DNA from 4 places in the Streptomyces sp. NPDC092952 genome. Region 2 is predicted to be linked to each of the others. Evidence: riboswitches for the same ligand, from Rfam matches in the RefSeq annotation. Region 2 holds a riboswitch; each other region holds the start of a gene.

The links. A riboswitch is a leader RNA that binds a small molecule or an ion and turns the genes downstream of it on or off. The one in region 2 is predicted to bind cyclic di-AMP.
Region 1: linked by a shared signal. The riboswitch ahead of ACIQGQ_RS07730 (M23 family metallopeptidase) and the one ahead of ACIQGQ_RS26845 (C40 family peptidase) in region 2 are both predicted to bind cyclic di-AMP.
Region 3: linked by a shared signal. The riboswitch ahead of ACIQGQ_RS02190 (NlpC/P60 family protein) and the one ahead of ACIQGQ_RS26845 (C40 family peptidase) in region 2 are both predicted to bind cyclic di-AMP.
Region 4: linked by a shared signal. The riboswitch ahead of ACIQGQ_RS11410 (transglycosylase family protein) and the one ahead of ACIQGQ_RS26845 (C40 family peptidase) in region 2 are both predicted to bind cyclic di-AMP.

What each region holds. Positions count from the first base shown of each region.
Region 1 covers NZ_JBIVPT010000003.1:19,493-21,683, reverse strand. Annotated here, with positions in the region: gene ACIQGQ_RS07735 (PP2C family protein-serine/threonine phosphatase) at 1-391, shown strand, start outside; cyclic di-AMP (ydaO/yuaA leader) riboswitch at 723-875, shown strand; gene ACIQGQ_RS07730 (M23 family metallopeptidase) at 887-2,035, shown strand.
Region 2 covers NZ_JBIVPT010000013.1:107,837-110,027, forward strand. Annotated here, with positions in the region: gene ACIQGQ_RS26840 (hypothetical protein) at 1-176, shown strand, start outside; cyclic di-AMP (ydaO/yuaA leader) riboswitch at 570-736, shown strand; gene ACIQGQ_RS26845 (C40 family peptidase) at 740-1,213, shown strand; gene ACIQGQ_RS26850 (8-amino-7-oxononanoate synthase) at 1,407-2,191, opposite strand, start outside.
Region 3 covers NZ_JBIVPT010000001.1:495,438-497,628, reverse strand. Annotated here, with positions in the region: gene ACIQGQ_RS02190 (NlpC/P60 family protein) at 12-1,145, opposite strand; cyclic di-AMP (ydaO/yuaA leader) riboswitch at 1,153-1,316, opposite strand; gene pcrA (DNA helicase PcrA) at 1,539-2,191, shown strand, end outside.
Region 4 covers NZ_JBIVPT010000004.1:87,168-89,358, reverse strand. Annotated here, with positions in the region: gene ACIQGQ_RS11415 (transglycosylase family protein) at 1-748, shown strand, start outside; cyclic di-AMP (ydaO/yuaA leader) riboswitch at 1,061-1,234, shown strand; gene ACIQGQ_RS11410 (transglycosylase family protein) at 1,238-2,002, shown strand.

The sequences.
Region 1 (2,191 bases), on a different contig from region 2:
CCACCCCGAGCCGATCCTGCTCCACCCGGACGGGGCGCTGGAGGTGCTGCGCCCCTCGGTGCCCGCGCTGCCGCTCGGCATGGGGCTGGGGGTGTGGTCGGAGCGGACGGACGAGTGGGAGCTGCCGGACGGGACGACGCTGCTCCTCTACACGGACGGCCTCTCCGAGGCGCGGAACGCCGAGGGGGTCTTCTACGACCCGGCGGCCCGGCTGCGCGGGCGGATCTTTCCGGGGCCGGAGAAGCTGCTCTCCGCGCTGACCGACGACGTACGCCTGCACACCGGTGGCGAGACGACCGACGACATGGCGCTGCTCGCGGTGGTGCGTCCCGCGCAGGGGCAGCCGGACCGGCGCCGGACCGTGCCGATCGTGGGGGCGGAGCAGGGGTGAACGGGCCGGGAGCGGGACTGGACGGCTGGGGGCGGGGCTGCACGGGCGCGGGGCGGGACTGAACGGGGGCGCGCGGGACCGGGCCGAACTGCCGCAAGGGGATGCCACCGTGCGTAATCGAAGGACGCCGCTCCGCATAACATTTGACATAACGTCAGAAACGAGTCGGCCGCTGAGTGATGGTCAAGTAGGCCTGTTGGTATGGCTATGTCCCGTAAAGTCCAGGCCAAAGACGTGAACGATCAGTGGGAACAGCTTGGAATGGGGCCCCGGTGTCTATTAACGTTCGATAACGCAGCGCGGTCGTCCCAGCCGTCATCAATGGCGGCGCCGTGCGCGAGCGCCGAATCCCGCAAGGGAACCGGGGAACCACCACCATGGGGTGAATCGGACACCTGTGTCTCGTGAGAGACGGAGGTGCCCGTAGGAGACCTTCCTGCTCCGAACCCGTCAGCTAACCCGGTAGGCGAGAAGGAAGGAAAGGAGTGCGCCCCCGTGGCGTCCAACAAGCCTGCCCCAGAAGCCCCTTCCCGGTTCCAGGGCGATCACGGCGATTACGGCACCGGCTACGGCGTTGCCGACTACGGCTACGGCACCGGCCTCGACGCCGACCGCACCGGTGAGTTCACCACCGACTTCCGCTCCGACGCCGGCGACGGCGAGGCCGAGCGCGGCTGGAGCGAGTGGAACCCCACGGAGGAGACGGTCCGCCCGGTGCGCGGCCGGCACCGTGTCGCCAAGCAGCGCACGGGACTCGCCCGCAGCTCCACGGTCCTGGGTGTCGGCGTGATAGCGGCGGTCGGCGCGGGCGGCATGGCCACCGCGCAGGGCAAGCCCCCGGTCTCCATCTCGGTGCCGGACGCGATCACGAACAACCTTCCGGACGCCAAGTCCCTTCCCGGCGTGGGCGCCCTGTTCTCCGACGGGTCCCAGACCGACGGGGCGGACCAGGGCGAGACCGCCCCGCTCACCACCGCCGGCATCACCACTGCCGAGGCCGAGCAGGGCACCACGGACGCCGGTGAGGCGCTGCGCGCCCGCATTCTCCAGCAGGCCGAGCAGCAGCAGGACGCTGCCGCCGCCGAGGCGAAGGCGGCCGAGGAGAAGGCCGCCGCCGAGAAGGCCGCCGCCGAGGCGAAGAAGCAGCAGGACGCGGCCGAGGCCAAGGTCGCCGCCGAGAAGAAGAAGGCGGAGGAAGAGGCCAAGAAGAAGGCGGAGGCGCTGCGGCTGGCCAAGCTCGCCGCCAGCTACTCCCTCCCGACCTTCTCGTACACGATCACCTCGACCTACGGTCAGGCCGGGTCGATGTGGGCCTCCGGCCACCACACCGGCCTCGACTTCGCCGCCCCGACCGGCACCCCGATCAAGGCCGTCCACAGCGGCACGATCAAGTCGGCCGGTCTGGCCGGTTCGTACGGCTACCGCACCGTGCTGGAGCTGGACGACGGTACGGAGATCTGGTTCTGCCACCAGTCGTCGATCGGCGTCAGCGTGGGCCAGAAGGTCACCACCGGCGAGACCATCGGCCGGGTCGGCGCGACCGGCAACGTGACCGGTCCCCACCTCCACCTGGAGGTCCACACCCCCGACGGTTCGGGCGTCGACCCGATGGCCTGGTTCCACAGCAAGGGCCTCAACCCCTGATCCGTCCTTCGGACACCGCTCCCCGCGCCGGTTCCCCCGGTGCCGGGGCCGGTCCGTCCGGCCCATGAACCCCGGCAGCCCCGACGCTCTCCCCCCGACGTCAGGGCTGCCGGTCCTTTTGGCTGCCAGCCCTTTTCCGCTGTCGGCCCTTTCCCG
Region 2 (2,191 bases):
TGCGCGCCGCACAGGCACTGGCCTCGCACGCGGTCGCACTGCGGGACGCCCTGACACTGATGCACGAGCGCGGGGAGGCACACATCCACACCACGACGCTCGCCCGGGCGCTGCGCGTCCTGGACGGCGAGCGCCGCGCCGGGCGCGTCACCGTGCCACCGGCTCCCACCAGTTGACCGGAGCGTACGCTCCGCCGTGGGCGGCGCGGCCCGCCGCACCGCCCACGGCCCGCGCCCCGTCCAGGCGGGCGACACACCCGACACGGTGATCGGATTTCCTCGCCCGTTCGGCGTAGGAAGCCCCCTGCGCAAGAGACCGCTCGACTTGCGCGTTTCGCGCGGACCACAGCTGGAATCAGCGCTTCCGCCGCTGGTACCGCGCCGGCCCGGTCATCCGGCAACAGTCCGGAAGGGTTCATGTCCACCCGAATGGATCAGCCGTGAGGAGCCTCACATATCAGTTTTTCAGCTCGGAAATCCCCCGGCCCGTGGGTCAAGATCCCTGGGACGACAAGCCCCCGCCACCGCGGCGGGGCGGTCCGGGTGGACGCCGAGTCCTGCCGCCGTCCGGATGTCTGGTCGACGAAAGTGGATCGGCAGGAGTGGAGGACCCGAGCACAACGGGTCGGCCCGGGCACACCGGACGACCCTCGGGGTGAAGCCGCACCACGCGGCCGGGCGACTTCGCAGGCCCGAACCCGACAGGTCATCCTTCACAGGCGGCTGACGAAGGGTTGCGCATGTCTGCGCAGGTTCATGTCCCGTCCTTGCTCGCCCGGGCCGGAACGGCCTCGGTCCTCACTCTCGCCGCCGTCGGCGGCACCATGCTCGCGCCGGGCGCCCAGACGGAGGCCCAGGCCGCGACCGTCTCGATGAAGGCGCTCGACATCGCGGCGTCGAAGAAGGGCTCACCGTACCGCTGGGGCGCCGCGGGCCCCCACCGCTTCGACTGCTCGGGCCTGACGCTCTACGCGTTCAAGAAGGCGGGCAGGAAGCTCCCCCGCACGGCCCAGCAGCAGTACAACCGGGCCAAGCACGTCCCGGCCTCGGACCGGCGCCGCGGCGACCTGGTCTTCTTCCACTCCGGCCGCAGCGTCTACCACGTCGGGATCTACGCCGGGGAGAACCGGATCTGGCACTCCCCGAAGGCCGGTGCCGTGGTGAGGCTGGAGAAGATCTGGAGCAGGAGCGTCTACTACGGCCGGGTCGGCTGAGCCCGGCCGGCCCGCCCCGCGGCCGCGGCCGTGCATCACGTTCGGCGCCAGACCGTCCGACGCGGCCCCCTCCCTGATCGACACCGGCCCGTCCGGCCGGCGGAGGAGAGGGAGGGAGGCCGCGCGGTCCTCACCGGGCCGTGCGGCCCGCCGTCGCGGAGCGGCCGCCGGACACGTACGGGGGCGGGTGCGGTCAGCCCGCGGGCGCGGTGCGCAGGACGGTCGACACGGCGGTGGTGATCTCCTCCTCGGTCAGGTCGGCGCGCGCGGTCAGCCGGAGCCGGGACACCCCGTCCGGCACCGACGGGGGCCGGAAGCAGCCGACGGCGACCCCGGCGGCGCGGCAGTCGGCCGCCCAGCGCACCGCCGCGTCCGCGGAGGGGGCGCGCACCGACACCACGGCCGCGTCGGGGCGTGCGGCGGTCAGCCCGGCCCCGGTCAGCCGTTCGTGGAGCGTGGCGGCCACGGCGCGGGCCCGGCCGGCCCGTTCCGGGTCGCGGCGCAGCAACCGCAGGCTCGCCAGGGCGGCGCCCGCCGCGGCCGGGGCGAGACCGGTGTCGAAGATGAACGTCCGGCCCGTGTTGACGAGGTGTTCGATGACGCGGGCCGGTCCGAGGACGGCTCCGCCCTGGCTGCCCAGGGACTTGGAGAGGGTCAGGGTGGCGACGGTCCCGGCGGTGCCCGCGAGCGAGGCGGCGGCCGGCGCACCCCGGCCGCCCGGCCCGAGCACGCCCAGGCCGTGTGCGTCGTCGACGAGCAGCGCGGCGTCCTCCGCACGGCAGACCTCGGCCAGTTCGGACAGCGGGGCCGCGTCGCCGTCGACCGAGAAGACCGAGTCCGTGACGGCGAGCGCCCGCCCGTCCCGTGTCCGCAGGGCCTTGCGTACGGCCTCGGGGTCGGCGTGCGGGACGACGGCGGTCCGGGCGCGGGAGAGCCGGCAGCCGTCCACGATCGAGGCGTGGTTGCCCGCGTCGGAGA
Region 3 (2,191 bases), on a different contig from region 2:
TCCGTCGTGGACTACGCCGGGCGCACGCTGCCGTAGATCGGCATGTAGTAGATCGACTCCTCGCGCACGTTCGCCCCGGGCTTCGGTGCGTGGATCATCATCCCGTCGCCCTTGTAGATGCCGACGTGGCTGATGTCGTCGTAGAAGAAGACCAGGTCACCGGGGCGCAGATCCGCCGTCGCGACCCGGGTGCCGATCTTGACCTGGTCCCAGGTGGTGCGCGGGATGTCCACACCGGCGGCCTTCCAGGCGGCCTGGGTGAGCCCGGAGCAGTCGTACGACGCCGGGCCCGTCGCGCCCCACACGTACGGCTTGCCGATCTGGGCGCGGGCGAAGGCGAGAACCTGCTCGGCCTTGCTGCTGGTGCCGCTGCCCGTGCCGGACCCGGTGCCCGTGCCGGTCCCCGTGCCGCCGGACTTCTTCGCGTCCTCGGCGGCCTTGCGTTCGGCCTCGGCCTGCTGCTTCGCCAGCTCCTCGGCCTTCCGCGCCGCCTCCGCCTCCTTCTTCCGCTCGATCTCCGCGAGCCGCGCCTTCTCCTCGGCGGTCAGCTTCGACAGCAGCGTGCGCGCCTCGGTCAGCTTCGTCCGGACGTCCTGCTTGCTGGTGCGCAGATCGGCCTGGGCCGTCGTCAGCGTCTCCAGGCTCCGTACCGCCTCGGCCCGCTTCTTCGCGGTCCTCTCCTGCTGGACGCGGAAGTCCGTGACCGCCTTCTGCTGGCGGTTGGTCATCCGGTCCATCAGCTGGCTCTGGTCGAAGTACGACTGCGGGTCGTCGGCCAGGAAGAACGTGGCGGTCGGCGCGATGGAGCCGTTGCGGTACTGCGCGGCCGCGAAGGCGCCCAGCGTCCTGCGGGCCTCGTTGAGCTTGTCGGCGCGCTCGGCGACGTCCTCCAGCAGGGCGTCGACCCTGGCGCGCTGGGCGGAGGACGCCTCCTTCGCCCGGTTGTACTTCTGGGTCGCGGTGCCCGCCTGCCGGTAGAGGTCGTCCACCTGCTTCTGGACGTCCTCGACGCTCGGCCTCGGATTCGGCGCGGCCACCGCGCTCTGCGTGGAGAGCAGCGTCACGGACGCCAGGGCCGCGGTGGTGAGCCCGACGGCCGGTGCGGTGGAACGCACCCGGGCGCGCGGTTTGCGGTGCGATGCCAAGAGGGGCATCTCCTTCCGTGGACCGCCTGCCGGGACAGGGCGGGTTCGGGCGAACGGAAGGCCGCCCTACGGTCCATGTGTGGGGGAAGGACCGATTCACCCCGATGGTGCGTGGTGGATCCCCGGCTCCGGACTCCCGCACGGGCAGCCCGGATTCGGCGCGGGCGCCCGCTCGGCGTGGGTCGCCGCAAGGGGGCCGGGCCGCCCGGTCGAGCACGCTAGCCAACCCGTGGTGCCGCTGGGAAGGTTGATGTTCGAAATGCCCGATACATTTTCGTGACCTGCGTAACGGGGGTCCGGATGCTCACCCCGCGTGGGCCGCCGCTGCCGCTCCGTACCGTCTCCCCGAACGGCCGCCGGGCGCCGGGGGCCAGCCCGTAGACTCGACAAGCGATGAGCAGCCTCTTTGACGACAGTTTCCTGGCCGGCCTCCAGCACTCGGAGGAAGAGCCCCCGCCGCCCCCCGAGGACACCGCGCCCGAGGAGGTGCCGGAGGGGCTGTTCGATGGCGTGTTCGACGGCCCGCCGCCCCGGGACGCCTACTACCGCGACGGCGCCCCCCGCCCCGTCATCGACCCCGAGGCGCTCCTCGACGGGCTGAACACCGAGCAGCGCGCCGCGGTCGTCCACGCCGGCTCCCCGCTGCTCATCGTCGCCGGGGCCGGCTCGGGCAAGACCCGGGTGCTCACCCACCGGATCGCCCACCTCCTCGCCGAGCGCGGGGTGCACCCCGGCCAGATCCTGGCGATCACCTTCACCAACAAGGCCGCCGGCGAGATGAAGGAGCGCGTCGAGCAGCTCGTCGGACCGCGCGCCAACGCCATGTGGGTCATGACCTTCCACAGCGCCTGCGTCCGCATCCTGCGCCGCGAGTCCAAGCGCCTCGGCTTCACCTCGTCGTTCTCGATCTACGACGCGGCCGACTCCAAGCGGCTGATGGCCCTGGTCTGCCGCGATCTCGACCTCGACCCGAAGCGCTTCCCGCCGAAGTCGTTCACGGCCAAGGTCTCCAACCTGAAGAACGAGCTGATCGACGAGGAGACCTT
Region 4 (2,191 bases), on a different contig from region 2:
CTCGCCGGAGGTCTGGAAGGCGTACGGCGGCGAGACCTACGCGGACCGCGCCGACCTCGCCAGCCGGGCGCAGCAGATCGCGGTGGCCGAGAAGGTCCTGGCGGACAAGGGGCCGCAGGCGTGGCCCAGCTGTGCGGTCATCTCCGGCCTGGCGACGGACGGCTCGCTGCCCGGCGTCGACCCCGGCACGACCCCCTCCGGGGATGAGCAGGACGACACGTCGGACGTGGTCACGCCGCCCCACAGCGCCTGGGAGGGTGCGGACGCGGTGGACGGCTCGGACGGCTCGTCCGGCAACTCCGGCAAGCACAAGGGCGGGTCGAACGGGAACGGGAAGGGCTCGAAGGCGCCGTCCGCGGAGACCTCGCCCTCGGCCACCCCGTCCGATTCCACCGGCGCGCCGTCGAAGGCCGGCCAGGACGACTCCGCCTCGCCCGAGTCCTCCAGCGGCACGAACGGCCGCCACCGCGGCGCCCCGGCCGCCGACGAGAGCCGTGGCGCGGACGGCGGCCACCGCGAGTCCGGCCGGCACGCCTCGCGCGGCGGCGACGCGCGCGACACGGCCGGGCAGGCCGCCGACGGCACGTACGCCGTCCGGTCCGGGGACAACCTCTGGACGATTGCTGATGCACAGAAGGTCCCCGGCGGCTGGCCCGCGCTCTACGAGGCGAACAAGGACGTCATCGGCTCCGACCCGGACCTCATCCTCCCCGGTCAGAGCCTCGATCTCGGCGTGAAGGCCGAGTAGGGGCGAGCGGTCGGCGGTCCGGAAACCGCCTAAAAACGCCTCGGAAACCGGGGTAGTTCAGGGACCTATGTCCACTTATGCGTAAGTGAGACATGGGTCTCTTTGCGTCTTCCGGCGTGTCGCGATTCGGAGGGCCTTCCACCCCGCCCCGACCTGCGGAAACAGTAATTCTTCAGATGCAAGTACGGGCTGATTGTCTGATGTGTCCATCTTTGAATGTAGGGCTTGCGTATGTTTACGGTCGGAATCGCTCGCACCGCGGGCCCCGTCGACCGTCACGCCGAATCCTGCCGTCGGTCGAAGGGAAAACAGACGCGTACAGCGCCGTAGGCAGGAGCGGGGGACCCAGGTAAGCCGCCGGGTCCGGACGTCGGGACGACGTATCGGATCAGGCTTGGGGTGAAGTCGCGTGCTAGGACGTGCGACCGGGCAACTCACTCGGCCCGAACCCGACAGCTCACCTCGTAGGCGTCGGTGAGGAGAAGTTCCATGCTGCTTTCCAGCAAGGGCAAGCACCGCCGCCCGTCCAAGGCCGTCCGCCTCGTCACGCTCGCCGGTGTCGCGGGTGCCGCCGTCGCCGTGCCGCTGATGGGCGCCACCAACGCCTCCGCCGCCTCCGTCGCCACCTGGGACGCCGTCGCCCAGTGCGAGTCCGGCGGCAACTGGTCCATCAACACCGGCAACGGCTACTACGGCGGCCTGCAGTTCTCGCAGTCGAGCTGGGCCGCCGCCGGCGGTACCCAGTACGCCCCGCGCGCCGACCTGGCCACCAAGGCCCAGCAGATCGCCACCGCCGAGCGCCTCCTCGCCCTCCAGGGCCCGGGTGCCTGGGCCTGCGCCGGTGCCGGCGGCCTGACCAACGACGGTGTCGACCCGGGCGTCGACACCGGTTCGTCCTCGAACTCCTCCGCCAACTCGACCGCCGGCTCCGGCGCCTCCGAGCAGCAGAGCGCCGCCCCGAAGAAGCAGGCGCAGCCGAAGCCGGCCGAGCGCACCGAGGCCCCCGCCGCCTCCCGTTCGGACCGTGGCCAGGCCCCGAGCGCCGAGTCGAAGAAGACCGTCACCACCCCGACCGGCGAGAAGGTCAAGAAGGGCGACGGCGAGTACAAGGTCGTCGAGGGCGACTCGCTGAGCAGGATCGCCGCCGAGCACGGCGTCAAGGGCGGCTGGCAGCGGCTGTTCGAGCTGAACAAGGACATCGTCGAGGACGCCGACCTGATCTACCCGGGTCAGCAGCTGCACCTGACGAAGTAACACGGGACCCCGCGGCGCGGGCTCTCCCCTCCAGGCCGCCCCGGTCCGGCGCGCATCCCCCCGTGCGCACCGGACCGGGGCGATGCCGTCCCCCGGCCGTTGCGCCGGCTTCCCCGCTCCCTCCGCTCGGGGGAGCGGGGGTGCGTTCAACTGTTGTAGTTACCGACCGGTAAATTTTGGGCGGTATGA